2 regions of the Streptomyces sp. NPDC104309 genome follow, and region 1 is predicted to be linked to the other one. Evidence: riboswitches for the same ligand, from Rfam matches in the RefSeq annotation. Region 1 holds a riboswitch; the other holds the start of a gene.
What was found. Region 1 has a riboswitch for cobalamin ahead of ACZ68L_RS19720 (prenyltransferase/squalene oxidase repeat-containing protein). Riboswitches for the same ligand answer to the same signal wherever they lie in the genome.
Positions count from the first base shown of each region.

Region 1 (8,479 bases):
GTCGGACTCCGGGGCCGACGGACGGGACTGCCGGGCGGAATCCAGCGCGAATCCTTCCGGGGCGTGGTTCACGCACATTCCGGAACCGATGCAGACCCCGCGGTCGACCTCCACGGCCCAGCGGTCCCCCATCACGCCCCCTCGTATCCGGCCGGCAGATGAATCATCTTGTGCTCGAAGTACTCGGCGTATCCCTCAGGTCCGAACTCCCGTCCCAGACCGGAGTTCTTGTAGCCACCGAAGGGGCCGAGCATGTCGAGGCTGAAGGTGTTGACGCTGTACGTGCCCGTCCTGACCCGGCGGGCGATGTCGATGCCGCGCGCGGTGTCGGCGGTCCAGACGCTGCCGCTGAGGCCGTAGTCGGAGTCGTTGGCGATCCGTACGGCCTCGTCCTCGTCACCGTACGGCAGCAGGCAGATGACGGGACCGAAGATCTCCTCGCGGGCGACGCGCATGGAGTTGTCGACGTCGCCGAAGAGGGTCGGCTCCACGTACCAGCCCCGGTCCTGGGAGGCCGGACGGCCGCCGCCGGTGAGGATCTTGGCGCCCTCGTCCTGGCCGATCCTGATGTAGTCGAGCGACCGCTGCTGCTGGCGCCGCGCGACGAGGGGGCCGAGTTCGGTGGCGGGGTCGAGCGGGTCGCCGACCTGCAGCGCGCTCGCGGCGGCGGCGAACGCCTCGGCCGTCTCGTCGTAGCGGGAGCGCGGGACGAGGATGCGGGTCTGCGCCACGCACGCCTGGCCGTTGATCATCCAGGCGAAGGGAACGATCCCGGCGACGGCCGTCTCCAGATCGGCGTCCGGGAGGATCACGGCGGCGGACTTGCCGCCGAGCTCCAGTGTGACGCGGGTGAGGTTGCGGGAGGCGACCTCCATCACCCGCCGCCCGGCGGCCACGGACCCGGTGAACGACACCTTGTCGACGCCGGGGTGACCGACGAGGTACTCGCTGACCTCGCGGTCGGCGGGCAGGATCGACAGCACCCCCTCCGGCAGCCCGGCCCCGGCGGCGATGTCGGCCAGGATGTAGGCGTCCAGCGGGGATTCGGGCGAGACCTTGAGCACGGCGGAGCAGCCGGCCAGCAGCGCGGGCGCGAGCTTCGCGGCGGCGGTGAACTGCGGAACGTTCCACGGCACCACGGCCGCGACCACCCCGACCGGCTCCCTGCGCACCAGCAGCGGCCCGAGAGCCCCGTCCCGGCGCTCCTCGTACGGGAAGGAGCGGGCGACGGTGATCGCCGCGTCCCACACCATCATCGCGGCGAGCGCCTGCACCATGACGCTCGACGTGTACGGGGTGCCGTTCTGCGAGCTGATGACCCGGGCGATCTCCTCGTACCGCACGGCGAACGCGTCCTTGATCCGGGTGATCACCGCGATCCGCTCGTCCAGGGTCATCCGCGGCCAGGGCCCCTCGTCGAACGCCCGCCGGGCGGCGGCGACGGCCCGGTCCACATCCCCCTCGCAGGCGTGCGGCACCCGGCCGATGACCTGTTCGGTGTGGGGCGATACGACCTCGATGACATCCCGGCCCAGCGGATCGACCAACTCCCCGCCGATGAAAAGTTTTCCGTGTTCGACAAGCTCGGTCATGGCTGCTGCCTCCCGCGACCCGGCACGTTACCTGACTCTGTGTCAGAACTGATACCAGTTCCAGTTCCAGGAGTCCACGGCTTGGACAGCGCGCACGGCCGGACGGCCGCCGTCGCGCCGCCGGGGCTTTCGCGGCACGCCCGTCGCTTCCACGGCGTGCCGCGCGGGTAGGGACGAGGACGACCAGGTCCCTCACACACCAGTTCCAGAAGTTCCGAATTCCACCGGCTCAGAAAGGGAAACGCGTGCACACCCCGTCCCGCACCGAACCGAATCACCCATCCACGCTCAGGCCGAGCACCTCCGAACACCCCCTCGTGGGCGCCTGGTTGCTGAGCACCGTCGCCATCATGGACGCCTCCGGCCACACGCTCGAACACCCCCTCGGGCAGAGTCCGACAGGACTGATCACCTACACCGCCGACGGCCACATGTCGGTGAGCATGCTGAACCCGGAGCCCGAGCCCGCCCCGGAGGAGGGAACGGCCGGACCGATCGACACCGCGACGCTGTTCAGGACTTCTCCGTACCTGGGGTACGCGGGCACCTACGAGGTGACGGGCGACCTGGTCGTCCACCATCTGCAGATGGCGTCCTTGCGCCCGTGGGTCGGCACCACGCAGGAGCGCCGGTGGCGGGTGGAGGGGGACCGATTAACTCTGGTCCCCCCGACCGAGGGAACCGGCGACGGCGCGCGCACCCCGCAGCTCGTGTGGCACCGGCCGGCCGCGGACGCCGCCTGAGCGACGAGTGATCCGGGGTCACCGGCCGTCCGGCCGGTGACCCCGGATCCACCGCCCGGCGCGGGGCTCCGGCTGTCCGGACCACCCCGCGCCGACGCGGGAGCCGCGGCCCGCACGGCGCACGACGCACGCGGGCCACGGGCGGAAACAAGGGGCGGCCCGCGCCCGGTACCCACCGGCGCGGCCGTCCCGCGAGCCGGCGGCGGCCGTCCCGCGGTCTCGTGCGCGCCGAACTCCCCGGGTGCGCCGGGCAGATGGGTGTACGGACAGATGGTCGACCAGGGCTACTACTGAAACAAGTTCTCGTTACAGTGGGCGCGGTGCGCCGCACGGCCGTACGTCCGGTGCGCCGACCAGGCCTCGACGAGAGATGGGGAGCCCATGACGCAGGTGACCGACCATGGCGGGGGCGTGCACAGCATCAAGGTCCCCATCCCGGACAATCCGCTCGGCCACACCCTCGTCCATGTCCTCGACACCGATCGCGGGCCGGTCCTGATCGACACGGGCTGGGACGATCCGGAGGCGTGGGACACCCTCACCGCCGGGCTCGACGCGATCGGTACGGGCATCGGCGACATCCACGGGGTGGTCATCACCCACCACCACCCCGACCACCACGGCCTCTCCGGTCAGGTGCGCGAGGCGTCCGGGGCCTGGATCGCCATGCACGCGGCGGACGCCGCGATCGTGCGCCGCACCCGTGAGGCCCGGCCCGGCACCTGGCTGTCGTACCTCCTGACGAAGCTCACCGCCGTCGGTGCGCCCCAGGAGCATCTCGCACCGCTGCGGGCCGCGGTCGAGGACGGCCGGATGCGCACCCTGCCGGGGCTGCGGTCCGCGCTCCCGGACCGGGAGATCGTTCCGGGCGAGCTCCTCGGCCTGGCGGGCCGCGAACTGCGGGCGATCTGGACTCCGGGACACACGCCCGGTCATGTCTGTCTGCATCTGGAGGAGGAGCATCCGGGGAATCTGCCGGGCCGGGGACGGCTGTTCTCGGGAGATCATCTGCTGCCGGGGATCAGCCCGCACATCGGGCTGTACGAGGACCCGGACGCCGCGCCGGGCACCGCCCCTTCCGCCGGGGGAGACCCCATCGGTGACTACCTCGGCTCGCTGGAGCACATCGGCCGGCTCGGCGTGGCGGAGGTGCTGCCCGCCCATCAGTACGCGTTCACGGACGCCGCGGGGCGGGTACGGGAGCTCCTGGACCATCACGAGGAACGCCTCACCGGACTGCTCAAGCTGCTGGCCACGCCGCTCACGCCGTGGGAGCTGGCCGAGCGGATGGAGTGGAACCGGCCGTGGGAGCAGATCGCGCACGGTTCGCGGAACATCGCCGTCTCGGAGGCCGAGGCGCATCTGCGGCGCCTGGTCAGGCTGGGGCGCGCGGAGGCGGTGGCGGGGAGCAAGCCGGTGACGTACATCGCGGTGTGAAGGGCGCGGCCGTCGCGGTGCGAAGGGCGCGGCAGGCCGCCGGGCAGCGGGCCGCCGGGCAGGGGGCTCGTTCGCCCTCTCCCCGGCACCCCGGCTCCCGCACGGGCCCGGTTCGCATACGGGCCCGGCTTCCGGCGAACGCGGTGAAGCCGTCGCCCGCCGGGACCCTCGGGGCCGCGACGAGCCGACGCGCCCGTCCCGTCCGGAACGAGCCCCAGGGACGGCCCCGGAACCCGTCCGGCCCCGCCCGGTAGAGTGTGCGGGTCGTCATCATGCCCGTTCAGGGGGAAGCCGGTGCGAATCCGGCGCTGACCACGCAACCGTGAACCGTCGTCGCAGACGGTGAGCCGGAATGCCCTGTCCGCGGTCGTGACCGGCTCACGACCACCGGAACCCCGGTGGTCGGCACCGTCGAGGTATACGGAGCCGGAGCCTGGTGCCTGAGCGTGCCTGTGCCCGGTTCCCCACAGGAGAGGCACCGCCCACCATGACCGTACGCCGCAGCGCGGCAACGCTCGCCGCCACCGCCGCCGTGCTCTGTGCGGCCGCTGCCCCGGTCGCGGTGGCGGCGCCGTCCCCCTCCCCCTCGCCGTCCCTCGCCCTGCCGTCCGGGCTGTACGGCACGAAGGACCCGACGTACGACGGTGTCTGGCGGCAGTCGCTGGCCTTTCTCGCCCAGCGTCTGGAGGGCGTCACGCCCGCCACGAAGTCCGTGGACTGGCTGATCGCCCAGCAGTGCGGCAACGGCGCCTACGCCGCGTACCGGCCCGACGTCTCCCAGCCCTGCACCGAGAAGACCGTGCTGGACACCAACGCCACCGCGGCCGCCGTCCAGGCGTTCGTCGAGGTGGGCGGGCACCGCGACACCGTGAACAACTCGGTCCGCTGGCTGAAGTCCGTACAGAACGAGGACGGCGGCTGGGGCTACACCGCCGGCGCGCCCAGCGACGCCAACTCCACCTCGCTGGTGATCGGCGCCCTCGCCCGGCAGGGCCAGCGGCTCGCGGACATCACCACCCCGGGCGGCAAGACCCCCTACTCCCCGCTGCTCGCGCTCGCGATCCCGTGCGGCGGCAAGGACGGCGGCGCCTTCGCCTACCAGCCCGACAAGGCCGGCAAGCTCGCCGCCAACGCGGACGCCACCGCCGCCGCCGTGCTCGGCGCGATGGGCAAGGCCCTGGCCGTCGGGAACAACGCCGCGGTCAAGGGGACCAGCTGCCACCCGGGGTCCGGTCTCACGCCCGAGCAGGCCGCCCAGAACGGCGCCCACTACCTCGCGAACACCCTCGCCACGAGCGGCCACCTCGACCTGGCCCCGATGCCCGGCGCCACCGACACCACCCCGCAGCCCGACTTCGGCAACACCGCGGACGCGGTCGTCGCCCTGTCCGCCGCGGGCCACCAGGACAAGGCCGCCAAAGCCATGGCCTGGCTGAAGAAGAACTCCGGCCCCTGGGCCGAGCAGAACGGCCCCGCCGCCTACGCGCAGCTGGTCCTGGCCGCGCACGCGACCGGCGCCGACGCCCGCGACTTCAACGGCGTCGACCTGGTCGACCGGCTGAACGCGACCGGTCCCGCGCCCGCGGCCGTCACGACGCCCGACCCGTCGGCCGACACCGGGTACGAGGCCACGGAGAAGGACCAGGTGCACAGCGGCGACGACGTGATCGGTGGCGTGTGGTGGTTCATCGGCATCGGCCTCGTCGTCGCCGCGGCCGCGGCCTTCCTGATCAGCGGCCGGCGCAAGAACCGGCAGCTGTGAGGCGCGCGGGAAGGGCCACCGCGCTGCTGGTGGCCCTGGGCGCCGTCCTGGCCGTGCTCGGCGCGGGGACGGCCCAGGCGGCCGGGTACCGGTACTGGTCGTTCTGGGAGGGCTCCGGCACCGGCTGGACGTACGCCACCCAGGGCCCGTCCCTGGTCCGGCCCGACGACGGCACGGTGCAGGGCTTCCGGTTCTCGGTGAGCGAGGACTCCCAGGACTCGGCGAAGCCGCGCCGCTCCCCCGACTTCGCGAAGATCTGCGCGGACACCCCGGCCGAGGCCGGCACCAAGCGGATCGCGCTGGTCATCGACCCGGGCACGGCGGCGGACGCCCCGGCCGGCGAGACGCCGCCCGCGCCGCGCACCGCGTGCGCGCGGGTCGCCCCGGACGCGAGCACCGCCGAGGCACTCGCCTCGGTGGCCAAACCGCTGCGGTACAGCAGCGACGCGTTGCTCTGTGCCATCTCCGGCTATCCGGGCTCGGGCTGTGGGGAACAGGTCGCGGGCGACGGGCACGCGAAGCCCTCCGCTGCGGCGTCCCCGGGCGCCTCCGCCCCCGCTGCCGCCTCCGCCGGTTCGGGCGGCTCCGGTGGCGGGCCGTCCGCCGGGGTGCTCGTCGGCGTCGGCGCCGTTCTCGTCCTCGGCATCGCCGCAGTCGTGCAGGCCCGCCGCCGCCGCGGATGACCGCCCCGACCAGCGGCCGGGTGACCGGCGCCACCGGCACCGTCCGGCCGCGCCGGCCGCTGCGCGCCCCCGGGACGACCCGGAGCAACGCCCTGCCCGCCGGGGCCTGGTGGCTGTGGGCGCTCGGTCTCGCCACCGCCGCGTCCCGGACCACCAATCCGCTGCTGCTCGGGCTGCTGGTGGGGGTCGCGGGCTATGTGGTCGCGGCCCGCCGCACGGACGCGCCGTGGGCCCGTTCGTACGGGGCGTTCATCAAGATCGGGCTGTTCGTCGTCGGTGTGCGGCTGGTCTTCTCCGTCTTTCTCGGTTCGCCGATCCCCGGGACGCATCCGCTGTTCACGCTCCCCGAGGTGCCGCTGCCCGACTGGGCGAAGGGCGTCAGGATCGGTGGCCGGGTCACCGCCGAGCAGCTGGTCTTCGCGCTGTACGACGGGGCGAAGCTGGCCACCCTGCTGATCTGCGTCGGCGCCGCGAACTCGCTCGCCAACCCGACCCGGCTGCTGAAGTCGCTGCCGGGTGCGCTGTACGAGGCGGGGGTCGCCGTCGTCGTCGCGATGACGTTCGCGCCGAACATGGTCGCCGATGTGGTGCGGCTGCGCACCGCGCGGCGGCTGCGGGGCCGTCCGACCGGCGGTATCAAGGCGGTGCTCCAGATCGGACTGCCGGTCCTGGAGGGCGCGTTGGAGCGGTCGGTCGCGGTGGCGGCCTCGATGGACGCGCGCGGATACGGGCGCACGGCCCAGGTCCCGCCCGCCGTCCGGCACACCACGAACGTCCTCACGCTCGGCGGGCTGCTCGGGGTGTGCGCGGGCACGTACGGGCTGCTGGCAGCGCAGGGCGCGGTGTACGGACTGCCGCTGCTGATCGCCGGGCTGGTCGCCGCGATGGCCGGGCTGCGGCTCGGCGGGGCCCGCTCGGTCCGTACCCGGTACCGGCCCGACCGGTGGGGCGGGCGGGCCTGGCTGGTGGCGGGTTCGGGGGTCGCCGTGGCCGTGGCGATGATCTGGGCGGGCGGCGTCGACGCGGCGGCGCTGCGGCCGGGCGTCGTACCGCTGGCCGCGCCGGTGCTTCCGCTGTGGCCCGCGGCGGCGGTGCTGATCGGGCTGCTGCCCGCGGTGGTGGCGCCCGTGCCGCCCCCGATGGGTGCCCCGCATTCCAAGGAGAGCCAGTGATCCGGTTCGAGCATGTCTCGGTGCAGTACGAGGGGACGGAGCGCCCCACCCTGTCCGGGGTCGATCTGACCGTCCCGGAGGGCGAGTTGGTGCTGCTCGTCGGCCCGTCCGGGGTCGGCAAGTCGACGCTGCTGGGCGCCGTGTCCGGTCTGGTGCCGCACTTCACCGGCGGCACGCTGAGCGGCCGGGTCACGGTCGACGGGCGCGACACCCGTACCCACAAACCGCGCGAACTCGCCGATCTGGTCGGCACGGTGGGCCAGGACCCGCTCTCCCACTTCGTCACCGACACGGTCGAGGACGAGCTGGCGTACGGGATGGAGTCGCTGGGCCTGGCCCCCGACGTGATGCGGCGGCGCGTCGAGGAGACCCTCGACCTGCTGGGGCTGGCCGGGCTGCGCGACCGGCCGATCGCCACGCTCTCCGGCGGCCAGCAGCAGCGGGTCGCGATCGGCTCGGTGCTCACCCCGCACCCGAAGGTCCTGGTCCTCGACGAGCCGACGTCCGCCCTGGACCCGGCGGCGGCCGAGGAGGTCCTCGCCGTGCTCCAGCGGCTGGTGCACGACCTCGGTACGACGGTCCTGATGGCGGAGCACCGGCTGGAGCGGGTGGTGCAGTACGCGGACCAGGTCGTCCTGCTGCCGTCACCGGGCGCGGCGCCGGTCATGGGCGCGCCCGCGGACATCATGGCCGTCTCCCCCGTCCACCCGCCGGTCGTCGCGCTGGGCCGGCTGGCGGGGTGGGAGCCGCTGCCGCTCTCGGTCCGTGATGCCCGGCGCCGCGCGGCCGGTCTGCGTGAGCGGCTGGCGTCGGCACGACCGCCCGCCGCACCGTCCGGATCGGCCGGGGCCGCGGTGGCCCCGCTGCCCGCTCTTCCCGCACCCGCGCGACGCGGCGCCCTCGCCCGGCTGCTGGGCCGCGGCGCCCGGACCACCGCCACCGCTCCCGGTCCCGTGGGCGACGCCCCGGCCCGGATCGAACGGCTCGGCGTACGGCGCGGGCGCGTCGAGGCGCTGCGCGGGGTGACACTCGCCGTCGCCCCCGGCGAGACGGTCGCCCTGATGGGCCGCAACGGTGCGGGCAAATCCAC
Region 1 covers NZ_JBVJMV010000012.1:180,521-188,999, forward strand. The annotation lists gene ACZ68L_RS19700 (ferredoxin) at 1-132, opposite strand, end outside; gene ACZ68L_RS19705 (aldehyde dehydrogenase) at 132-1,592, opposite strand; gene ACZ68L_RS19710 (lipocalin-like domain-containing protein) at 1,838-2,335, shown strand; gene ACZ68L_RS19715 (MBL fold metallo-hydrolase) at 2,717-3,772, shown strand; cobalamin riboswitch at 4,017-4,151, shown strand; gene ACZ68L_RS19720 (prenyltransferase/squalene oxidase repeat-containing protein) at 4,260-5,534, shown strand; gene ACZ68L_RS19725 (SCO2322 family protein) at 5,531-6,217, shown strand; gene ACZ68L_RS19730 (energy-coupling factor transporter transmembrane component T) at 6,214-7,389, shown strand; gene ACZ68L_RS19735 (ABC transporter ATP-binding protein) at 7,386-8,479, shown strand, end outside.

Region 2 (8,479 bases), on a different contig from region 1:
GTCCCGCGATGATCATCAGGAGCAGGGTGCCGATGAGCTCCTGCTGACCGAGTCGGCCACCGCCTTCGTCACGGGCGGCGATCAGGGCGCTGGTCAGATCGTCGCCCGGCTGCACCGCGCGGGCGGCGGCGACCGCTGCAAGCAGGGCCACCAGCTCCCTGTTGGCGGCGATCGCCTCCTCGGGGCCGGTGTCGGTAGCGACCACCTGGTTCGAGAGACGGTGCAGCCGGTCCTGGTGCCGGGCGTCGACCCCGAGGAGGTCGCAGATGACGCCCATCGGCAGCGGCAGGGCGAACCGGGCGCGCAGATCGACCGTGCCGTCGCCCTCGGCGGCGGCACGGTCGACGCCGTCGAGCAGTTCGGCGGTGACGGTCTCGATCCGCGGCCGCAGCGCTTCGACCCGCCGTGCGGTGAACGCTTTGCCGACCAGTGAGCGCAGCCGCCGGTGGTCCTCGCCGTCGGCCGTCGTCATGCCCCGCACGGTCGCGAATGTCTTCAGCGGCCAGCCGTCGGGGATGCGTCCCTCGGCCAGCTCGGTGAAGTGGCGTGCGTCCTTGGCCACGTCGGGGTGGGCGAGGAACTCCTTGAGCGCCTCGTGTCCGAGGACCGCCATCCCGGCCACGTCGCCCGGGAGCACGACGGATGCCACGGCTCCTCGGGCGAGCAGCCCGGCGTTGTCCGCGTGCGGGCAGCCGCCGGCCGGGTCCATGCGGTACGGGGTGCTGGTCAACGGGGACTCTCCTGACGGTCGTCGGCCGGTGGGCGGTACCCGAGGGCGATGGGGACGGCAACCCGTTCGATTTCGCCGATCCTAGGGGCGATGCCGTCGACGGGAAGGGCTGTTGTCCCGAACGGGGACACCTCGGTATGCGAACGGGGCCCCGCTCGGTCCCGTCATGGGGCGGTACGCCCCGCGCGCGCGGATTCGCGGTCCGGCGGCACGCCCGGCACGGCGCGCGGACGCCCGGTATCGGGTCGACCGTCCGCGGTCGCCCGGAAGCGTGCGGCGCCTCGACGCATGTCCGGCCGCCGCTCGGGTGGGGCGCACGGCGCACACCCGCCACGCCTCCGCACCTCACCCGATTGGCCTAACGCGGGAGCGGCGTGCGCACCGCCGTGACGGGCGGCCAGCGCCGAGGCGCCGAGCATGCGGGGGACGGGCTCCGCAGGTGGGGAGGTTGCAGCGTCCATCCGGGTGAGGCGCGATGGAAATCGGACGCGCCTCCCCTGATGGACCCAGCCACAGGACGCGCCCAGGCGAGGAGGAATCGGTCATGGGAGCCGCTGACGGTTTCACGGATTCCGGAGAGCTCGACGGCCTGACGGTGTACGACAACGCCGGCGAGAAGATCGGCAGTGTGGGCCGGGTGTATGTCGACGACAACACCGGCCGCCCGGACTGGATCACGGTGAAGACCGGCCTGTTCGGCATGAAGGAGAGTTTCGTGCCTCTTGCGGGGGCTCGTCGTGTGGGCTCCGACCTGCACATCTCACATCCGAAGGACCGCGTCAAGGAAGCCCCCCGGGTGGACGCGGACGCGCATCTGTCGGTGGCGGAGGAGGAAGAGCTCTACCGCCATTACGGCCTTGCCAGAAACACCACCGCCAGGCTCAGTGGCCGCGCGGACACCGGGAGGACGACGTCCGGGACCGGCACCACGGCCATGGGCGCGGCGGGAGCCGCCGGAGCCGGAGCCATGGGCGAGGCCGGCACCGGGCGCACGACCGGGAGCGACAGGCCGACCGCGGCCGGAACCCCGGCAACCGGCGCCGGCACCCCCCGGGCCACCACGTCACGGACGAGCGGCCTGGCCGGCGCGGGCACCGGTACGGGCTCGGGCACTCGCGGCGATGCCGGGACGGCCGGCGCGGCCCGTCCACTCGTCGGCGCCGGGGCGGGTTCCGAGCGGTCCGCCGCCGACCTGGGCGGCAAGGAGGAGCTGATCCGCTCCGAGGAGCAACTGCTCATCGGCACCGAGGAGTACGAGAGCGGCAAGGCCCGTCTGCACAAATACGTCGTCACCGAGAACGTCACCAGGACGGTGCCGGTGACGCACGAAGAGGTGCGGGTGATCCGTGAACCCCTTCAGCCCGGCGACAGGTCTGCGGCGGGGCGTTCGGACATCCGTGAGCAGGATGTCGAGCTCACTCTGCACGCCGAGCGTGCCACGATGCGCAAGGAGACGGTGCCCGTCGAACGGGTCCGCATGGAGACCAAGCGGGTGACCGAGCAGAAGGAGATCTCCGCCGAACTCCGCAAGGAGCAGATCGACTACGCCGACAGCAAGGGCATCGGTTCCAAGGACATCGGTGGCAAGGACCTGGGCGGCGAGTTCGGCCGGGGACGCCACCGCTGACCCCGCACACCGTGGCGTACCGCCGCGGCGCAACCATGAGTGAGGGGCGGACCCGTGTGTGCCGGGGTCCGCCCTCTCGCTGTCGGCGGCCGGGGCGCTCGGGCACGAAGCGCACCGAGGGCCGCCCGTCGGGGCCGTCCGGAGCGACCCGCGCGCTGACCCGGTAGACATCGGCGATGAGTTCCTCGGTGATCACTTCCGAGGGGGTTCCGGCGGCCACCACGCGCCCCTGCTTCATGACGACGATCCGGTCGCAGAACATCGCGGACAGATTGAGGTCGTACAGAGCGATCACACCGGTGAGGGGCAACGAGGCGATCAGTGACATCAGTTCCAGCTGGTGCTGGATGTCCAGGTGGTTCGTCGGCGCGTCGAGCAGCAGTTCACACGGTTGCTGGGCCAGTGCGCGCGATCTGGGCCCATACGCGGAGCCCGTTGTACGGCGTCCCGCGCCGGGTACCGGACCGCAGGTGCCGGCAGGTCTTCGGACTCGGGTTCCTGCGGACGAAACGCCTTCCCAGGACACCCGAGGGTGCTCCCAGTGGCCGTGGCCCCGCCCGCCCCCCTCACCGCTGCGCGTCAGTTCCGGATTCTCGCCGGATTCCCTGGCCCCTTCGTGGAGTTCGACTGGCTCCGGCCAGCCATCACGGGCCTCTGCTCAGCTCACGGGCGGTGTTGTGGCCGGTGGTACGCCGGGCCGTTTCCCGTCGCACCACCTGCCTGGTGCCTACGGGCGCTGAAGAGCGATCACGGCGTTGTGTCCGCCGAATCCGAAGGAGTGACTGACGGCACGCCGGATGGGCTGCCGCAGCGGGGACTTGGTGACGCAGTTGATGTCGAACTCGGGCGCCGGTGCGTCCAGATTGGCGATCGGCGGCACGACCGCGCGTTGCAGCGTCAGGACGGTCAGTCCGGCCTCGATCGCCCCGGCCGCCCCCATGCAGTGCCCCAGGACGCCCTTCGGGGCGGTGACGGGCGGCCGGTGCGGATAGACCCGGGCGATGAGGGCGGCCTCGGTGGCGTCGTTGACCGGGGTGGCCGTGCCGTGTGCGTTGACGTGCTCGACGTCCTCTGCCGCCCAGCCCGCGTCGCGCAGCGCGATCTCCACCGCCTTGCGGGCCACCGCGCCGGACGGATGCGGACTGATGGGATGGTGGGCGTCGGTGGTGGCCCCGGTGCCCGCGACCAGCGCCCGCGGTGCCGCCCCTCGGGCGCGGGCGTCGTCCGCCCGTTCCAGCACCATGACGGCGGCGCCCTCACCCATGACCAGCCCGGCCCGGTCGGCCGCGAAGGGCCGGCACTGCCCGGCAGCGTCGCCGTCCCGCCGGGCCCCGGCTCCGGATCGGGCGAACCCGGCCATGGCGGCCGGGTAGACGATCGACTCGGTGGCTCCGGCGATCGCGATGTCGCACTGCCCCGTGATCAGCAGATCGCGGGCGACGGACAGGGCGGTGACGCCGGACGAACAGGCCGTGCACGGCGCCAGGCTGGGACCGGTGGCCCGCAGCTGGATCGCGATCTCGGCCGCCGGCATGTTCGGAATGGTGAGCAGGATGCCCGACGGAGAGGTGGCGTCGGGTCCGAGCCGGTCGAGCACGACGGCCTGCTCGGTCAGTGAGGCGGAGCCCCCGCTGCTGGTGCCGACGACCACCGCGACCCTGCCGCCCTCCCACTCCGCCGGGTCGAGCCCGGCGTCGGCGACCGCCTCCCGGGCGGCGAGAACGGCGAACTTGGTGTACCTCCCCATCCGGAACGAGGTGCGGCCGCCGATCTCGGCGTCCAGATCGATTCCGTCGACCGTGCAGGCGAAATCGATCGCGCAGCCTTCGAGCGCCGCGACGGTACGCACCGGCGAGATCCCGGCACACACACCCTTCCAGGTGGATTCGGTGTCGTTGCCGACCGGGGTGATCATGCCCAGGCCGGTGACGGCGATGACGGGCCTGTTCATCGGGCGTTGCTCATCGGTGCCGCGCTGCTCGCCGGCGCCCCGCCGCCGGCCCCGTCGACGAAACGCGTGATCTCGGCCAGGGTGGCGCCCTTGGGGAGCGTGTCGAAGTCTCCCCGGCCGCCCAGCGTCTCCCTGATGAGCACGGCGAACTCGGCGACGGCGAGGGAGTCCATCTCCAGGCTGTCCATCGTGGAATCCGGACGGATCTCGGCAGCGGGCACTTTGAAGGTGCGTGTCAGAACCTCGGTGATCTTGGGATGAATCACACTCATGGGCTTCCTCTCCATCATTCGGTACGACTGCCGGTGACGGCGGGGCACCGTCCCGACGCCGAATCAACTGGGTGACGTGCCTCCAGTTACGCCTTGTGCCGAACCGATTCGCCACCGCCGCGCCGCGGCTGCGTGCGCCACCGGTCCAGGACGGCCGCCGTACCCCAGAAGACCAGCAGCACAGCGCGGACACCGAGGGCTTCGGCCGCCTCCCGCACCGGGCGGGATCGCACGGTTGTTCCCGTTCTTGTCACGGCCCTCACCGTTCCCCCCGAGCCGTCGCCCGGTCCCCGTCCGGCTGCCAGCCGGCCCCCGGGTCGTCGTACGCCTCGATGTAGTCGGCCCCCGCGATGGGCCAGTCGGCGAGCAGTTCCGGCGGCAGTGCGAAGGAGTCCACGAGGGCGGGCAGATGAGCGGCGACAGCGGTGATCAGCCGGTCCACGGCATCCGGCAGATCATTGACCTGATCACCCGTCAGATGTCCTGCGGCCAGCAGATCCCCGCTGTTCCGGGAGATCCGGTCGAGCACGAACAGCTTGTGCAGGTCGACCAGTCGCTCACGGGCGGGACCGTCCGGAAGACCGGTCACCGCGTCCGCGTACGCCTCGGCCGCCTGACGGTGGGCGTGCGCCTCGACACCACGCAGGGCCGGCCCGGACGCGGCGTTCCACCGGCCCAGCGGATCACCGTGCGGTGCGCGGCCCATCCGCTCCCTGGCCCGGTGGAACCAGATCCCCTCCAGGGCAGCCAGAAGCCTGCCGAGGAACCGGGGATCGTCGAGGTCGCCGGATTCCCCGCCGGAGGGAGCACCGCGGCCGGCCGGTTCGGTGGCGAAGAGCATTTCCGCGGCGGCCTTGGCGTGGATGGCCAGGTTGTCGCCCTCGGCCGTGATGGCGCCTTCCACCCCGGTGATGAGTTCGCTCATGCCGTTGTGCTCCAAAAGCGCCTGCGCACCGCACCGTTCACGGCATTCGACGATCACGGACCTGGCCTGCCAGGTGATCCACCCCTTGGCGACGGCGACCAGTCGTTCCGCCTCCTCGTGGTCCGGACCCGGTCCGTCCACCCGCGCCTCCCAGCGGTCCAGGGCCCGGCGGTGCAGCAGGCTCATCGCGAAGACGGTGGCCATGGCACGGGCGAGCGGGCCGTGGTGGCTGCGGTGGGCGATCACCGGCACCTGACGGGAGCCGCGGGGCCCGGAGATGTACCGGTGGCCGCCGTAGCGCACGGCGACCGCGAGCGTCGCGCGCGCGGAGCCGACCGCGCAGGCGCTCATCGAGATCTTGCCGGAGGTGACGCGTCCGATCGACGCGAGGAGGCGGCTCCTGCGGTTACCGACGGCGCTGCTGAACTCGCCGTCGTCACCGATCCGTCCATGGTCCCCGCCGAGCAACGCGTCGCGTGCCACGAAGACCTCGTCGAAGGAGGTCAGACAGTGGTCCACCGGGCTCCCCGTGCGCGTGGGAAGCCTGCGGACCCGTACACCGGGCAGGGCCCGGACGGCATCGGTGAGCGGTACGAGGAAGAGGAAGACCCCGTGATCGGTGCCGTCGACCAGCAGGCGCGCGGCCACGAGCCCCGTCTTGGGCCCGCCCGCCGGACTGGTGTTGGGCATGAACTTCTGGGCGCCCGCGTGGGGCGTGCGCAGAACGAACCCGTCGCGTCCGCGGTCGTAGGCGGCCGTGGTCTCGACGGCCGCCGCGTCGTTGCCGTGCGCCACCTCCGTACAGAGAAAGGTGCCGACGCTCCGCAGCCGCAGGAAGTCCGACAGATCGCGCCGTCCGTCGCCGTCGTGGTCGAGGAGGCTGCCGAGAAAGAGGTTGTAGTGGATGCCCGCCACGGTGGTGAGTGCCGGGTCGACCGGGCCGAGCCATTCGTGCAGGGCTGCGAGGGCACGCGGGTCGGCGGCGAGCCGGGCGCCGCTGTCGAGGCAGTCGTTGAGGATCCGGAGCCGCTCGTAGGAGAGTCGCAGGCGCTCCTCGGGAGTGCGGCGGTCCGGTCGGCGGAACGGTTCTGAGCTGATCAGCCGCTGCCAGAACGCGTGCTCCCGGCGGAAGCCTTCGCCCAGGAGCACGCCGGTGAGCAGGTCCGTGGACCGTCCGGCGGAGGGGCTGTCGATCGTTGCGGTCATGAGACAACAACGATCAGTCAACGGCGAGGACACCGGGAGCCGTCCGCGTCCGGCCGTCCGTTTCGGCCCGCTGGAAGGCGAGCACGACGTTGTGTCCGCCGAAACCGAAGGAGTGGCTGAGTGCCCGCTCGACGTCCTGCACACGGGGTTCCTTGACCACGCAGTCGAGGTCGAACCCGTCCGGCAGCGAGTCCAGATTGGCAATCGGCGGGACGAGACCGTGCTCCAGGGTCAGTACGGTGGCCACCGCTTCGATCGCCCCGGCCGCGGCGAGGGTGTGCCCGAGCACGCCCTTCGGGGCGGTCACTGTAGGACGGTGGGGGAAGAGTCCCGAGATGAGCGCGGTCTCCATCGCGTCGTTCAGCGGGGTCGAGGTGCCGTGCGCATTGATGTGATCGACGTCGCGGGCCGCCCAGCCCGCCTCGCGCAGAGCCGCGCCCACGGCCCTGTGCGCACCCGCTCCGTCCGGATGCGGGGCCGTGGGGTGGTGGGCATCGGTGGCCGAACCCGTACCGGTCAGCAGGGCTCGCGGCCGTCCGCCACGGGCGTGCGCGTCGGGCGTCCGCTCCAGCACGAGGACGGCGGCACCCTCGCCGATCACGAATCCGTCCCGGTCCGCGGCGAACGGCCGCGACGCCCCCGCCGGATCGCCGGTCCGCAGGGAGAGCGCGCCCATTGCCGTGAACGCGCTCACCACCAGCGGAGTCAGTACGGACTCCGCGCCGCCCGCCACCACCACATCGCACCGTCCGCTCGTCAGCAGGTCACGGGCCACGGCGATCGCGGTCGCCCCGGACGCGCACGCCGTGGCCGGCGCCAGACTCGGGCCGTGCGCCCGCAACGCGATGGCGACCTCTCCCGCGGCGGCGTTGGGCATCATCATCGGAACCAGGAGCGGCGACACCGCCTCCGGCCCGGCATCATCCAGCTTGCGCAGATTGTCGGCGAACACGGACACCCCTCCCACGCCGACACCCAGCACCACCCCCACCCGGTCGCCGTCCCAGCGCTCCGGTGACAGTCCCGCGTCCGCCACGGCCTGCCGGGCGGCGACCAGCGCCATCTTCACGAACCTCGCCATCCGCCACACCGAGCGTCCGCCGACGGCCTCGTCCAGGTCGATCCCGTCCACCGGACCGGCGAAGTCGACCGGCAGCCCGGCCAGTTCGTCGCAGCGGCGAGCCGTGGAAACGCCCTCGCACAGTCCCGCCCAGAAGGTGCGCTCGTCCGCGCCCGCGGAGGTCACCATCCCCATGCCCGTCACCGCGACGCCCACGTCGGTCCGCCCCATGTTCCCGCCCCCTCCTCGTAATCGATCACGCCTACCGGTTGTCGAACGGCAGTAGCCCCGATGAGGATGCGCTCACTGGGCCGAACGGGTCATCACCGGGCCGAGTGGACCGGGTCCCGCCGCGCGTCCGCTGACCGCGGTCACCCGTCCGCAGCAGTCCGCCGCGCTGTGCGCACAGGCAGGGCATCCCCTGGGGACATGGAAGCGGACGGCGATCGGCCGGAGTCCCCGGAGACAGGCGCGGAACTGGCGGCCCTGCGCGCCAGGGTGACGGCGCTGGAGGCCCGTCCCCCCGAGCGGCACCGGCCGCGGGCGCGTTCGTTCCTCGCGGCGCTGCTCATCGTCGTCGCGGCCGTCCTCACGCCGCTGGGCATCATGTCCACCTGGGCGAAGAACCAGCTCGGCAACACCGACAACTACGTGGCGATGATGGCTCCGCTCGCATCCGACCCCGATGTGCAGACCGCGGTGACCGAC
Region 2 covers NZ_JBVJMV010000051.1:36,352-44,830, forward strand. The annotation lists gene ACZ68L_RS39950 (cytochrome P450 family protein) at 1-709, opposite strand, end outside; gene ACZ68L_RS39955 (PRC and DUF2382 domain-containing protein) at 1,275-2,357, shown strand; partial or broken gene ACZ68L_RS39960 (ATP-binding cassette domain-containing protein) at 2,452-2,769, opposite strand; cobalamin riboswitch at 2,816-3,004, opposite strand; gene ACZ68L_RS39965 (beta-ketoacyl-[acyl-carrier-protein] synthase family protein) at 3,085-4,308, opposite strand; gene ACZ68L_RS39970 (acyl carrier protein) at 4,305-4,580, opposite strand; gene ACZ68L_RS39975 (hypothetical protein) at 4,667-4,813, opposite strand; gene ACZ68L_RS39980 (acyl-CoA dehydrogenase family protein) at 4,840-6,711, opposite strand; gene ACZ68L_RS39985 (beta-ketoacyl-[acyl-carrier-protein] synthase family protein) at 6,725-8,002, opposite strand; gene ACZ68L_RS39990 (hypothetical protein) at 8,201-8,479, shown strand, end outside.
Region 2: linked by a shared signal. The riboswitch ahead of ACZ68L_RS39960 (ATP-binding cassette domain-containing protein) and the one ahead of ACZ68L_RS19720 (prenyltransferase/squalene oxidase repeat-containing protein) in region 1 are both predicted to bind cobalamin.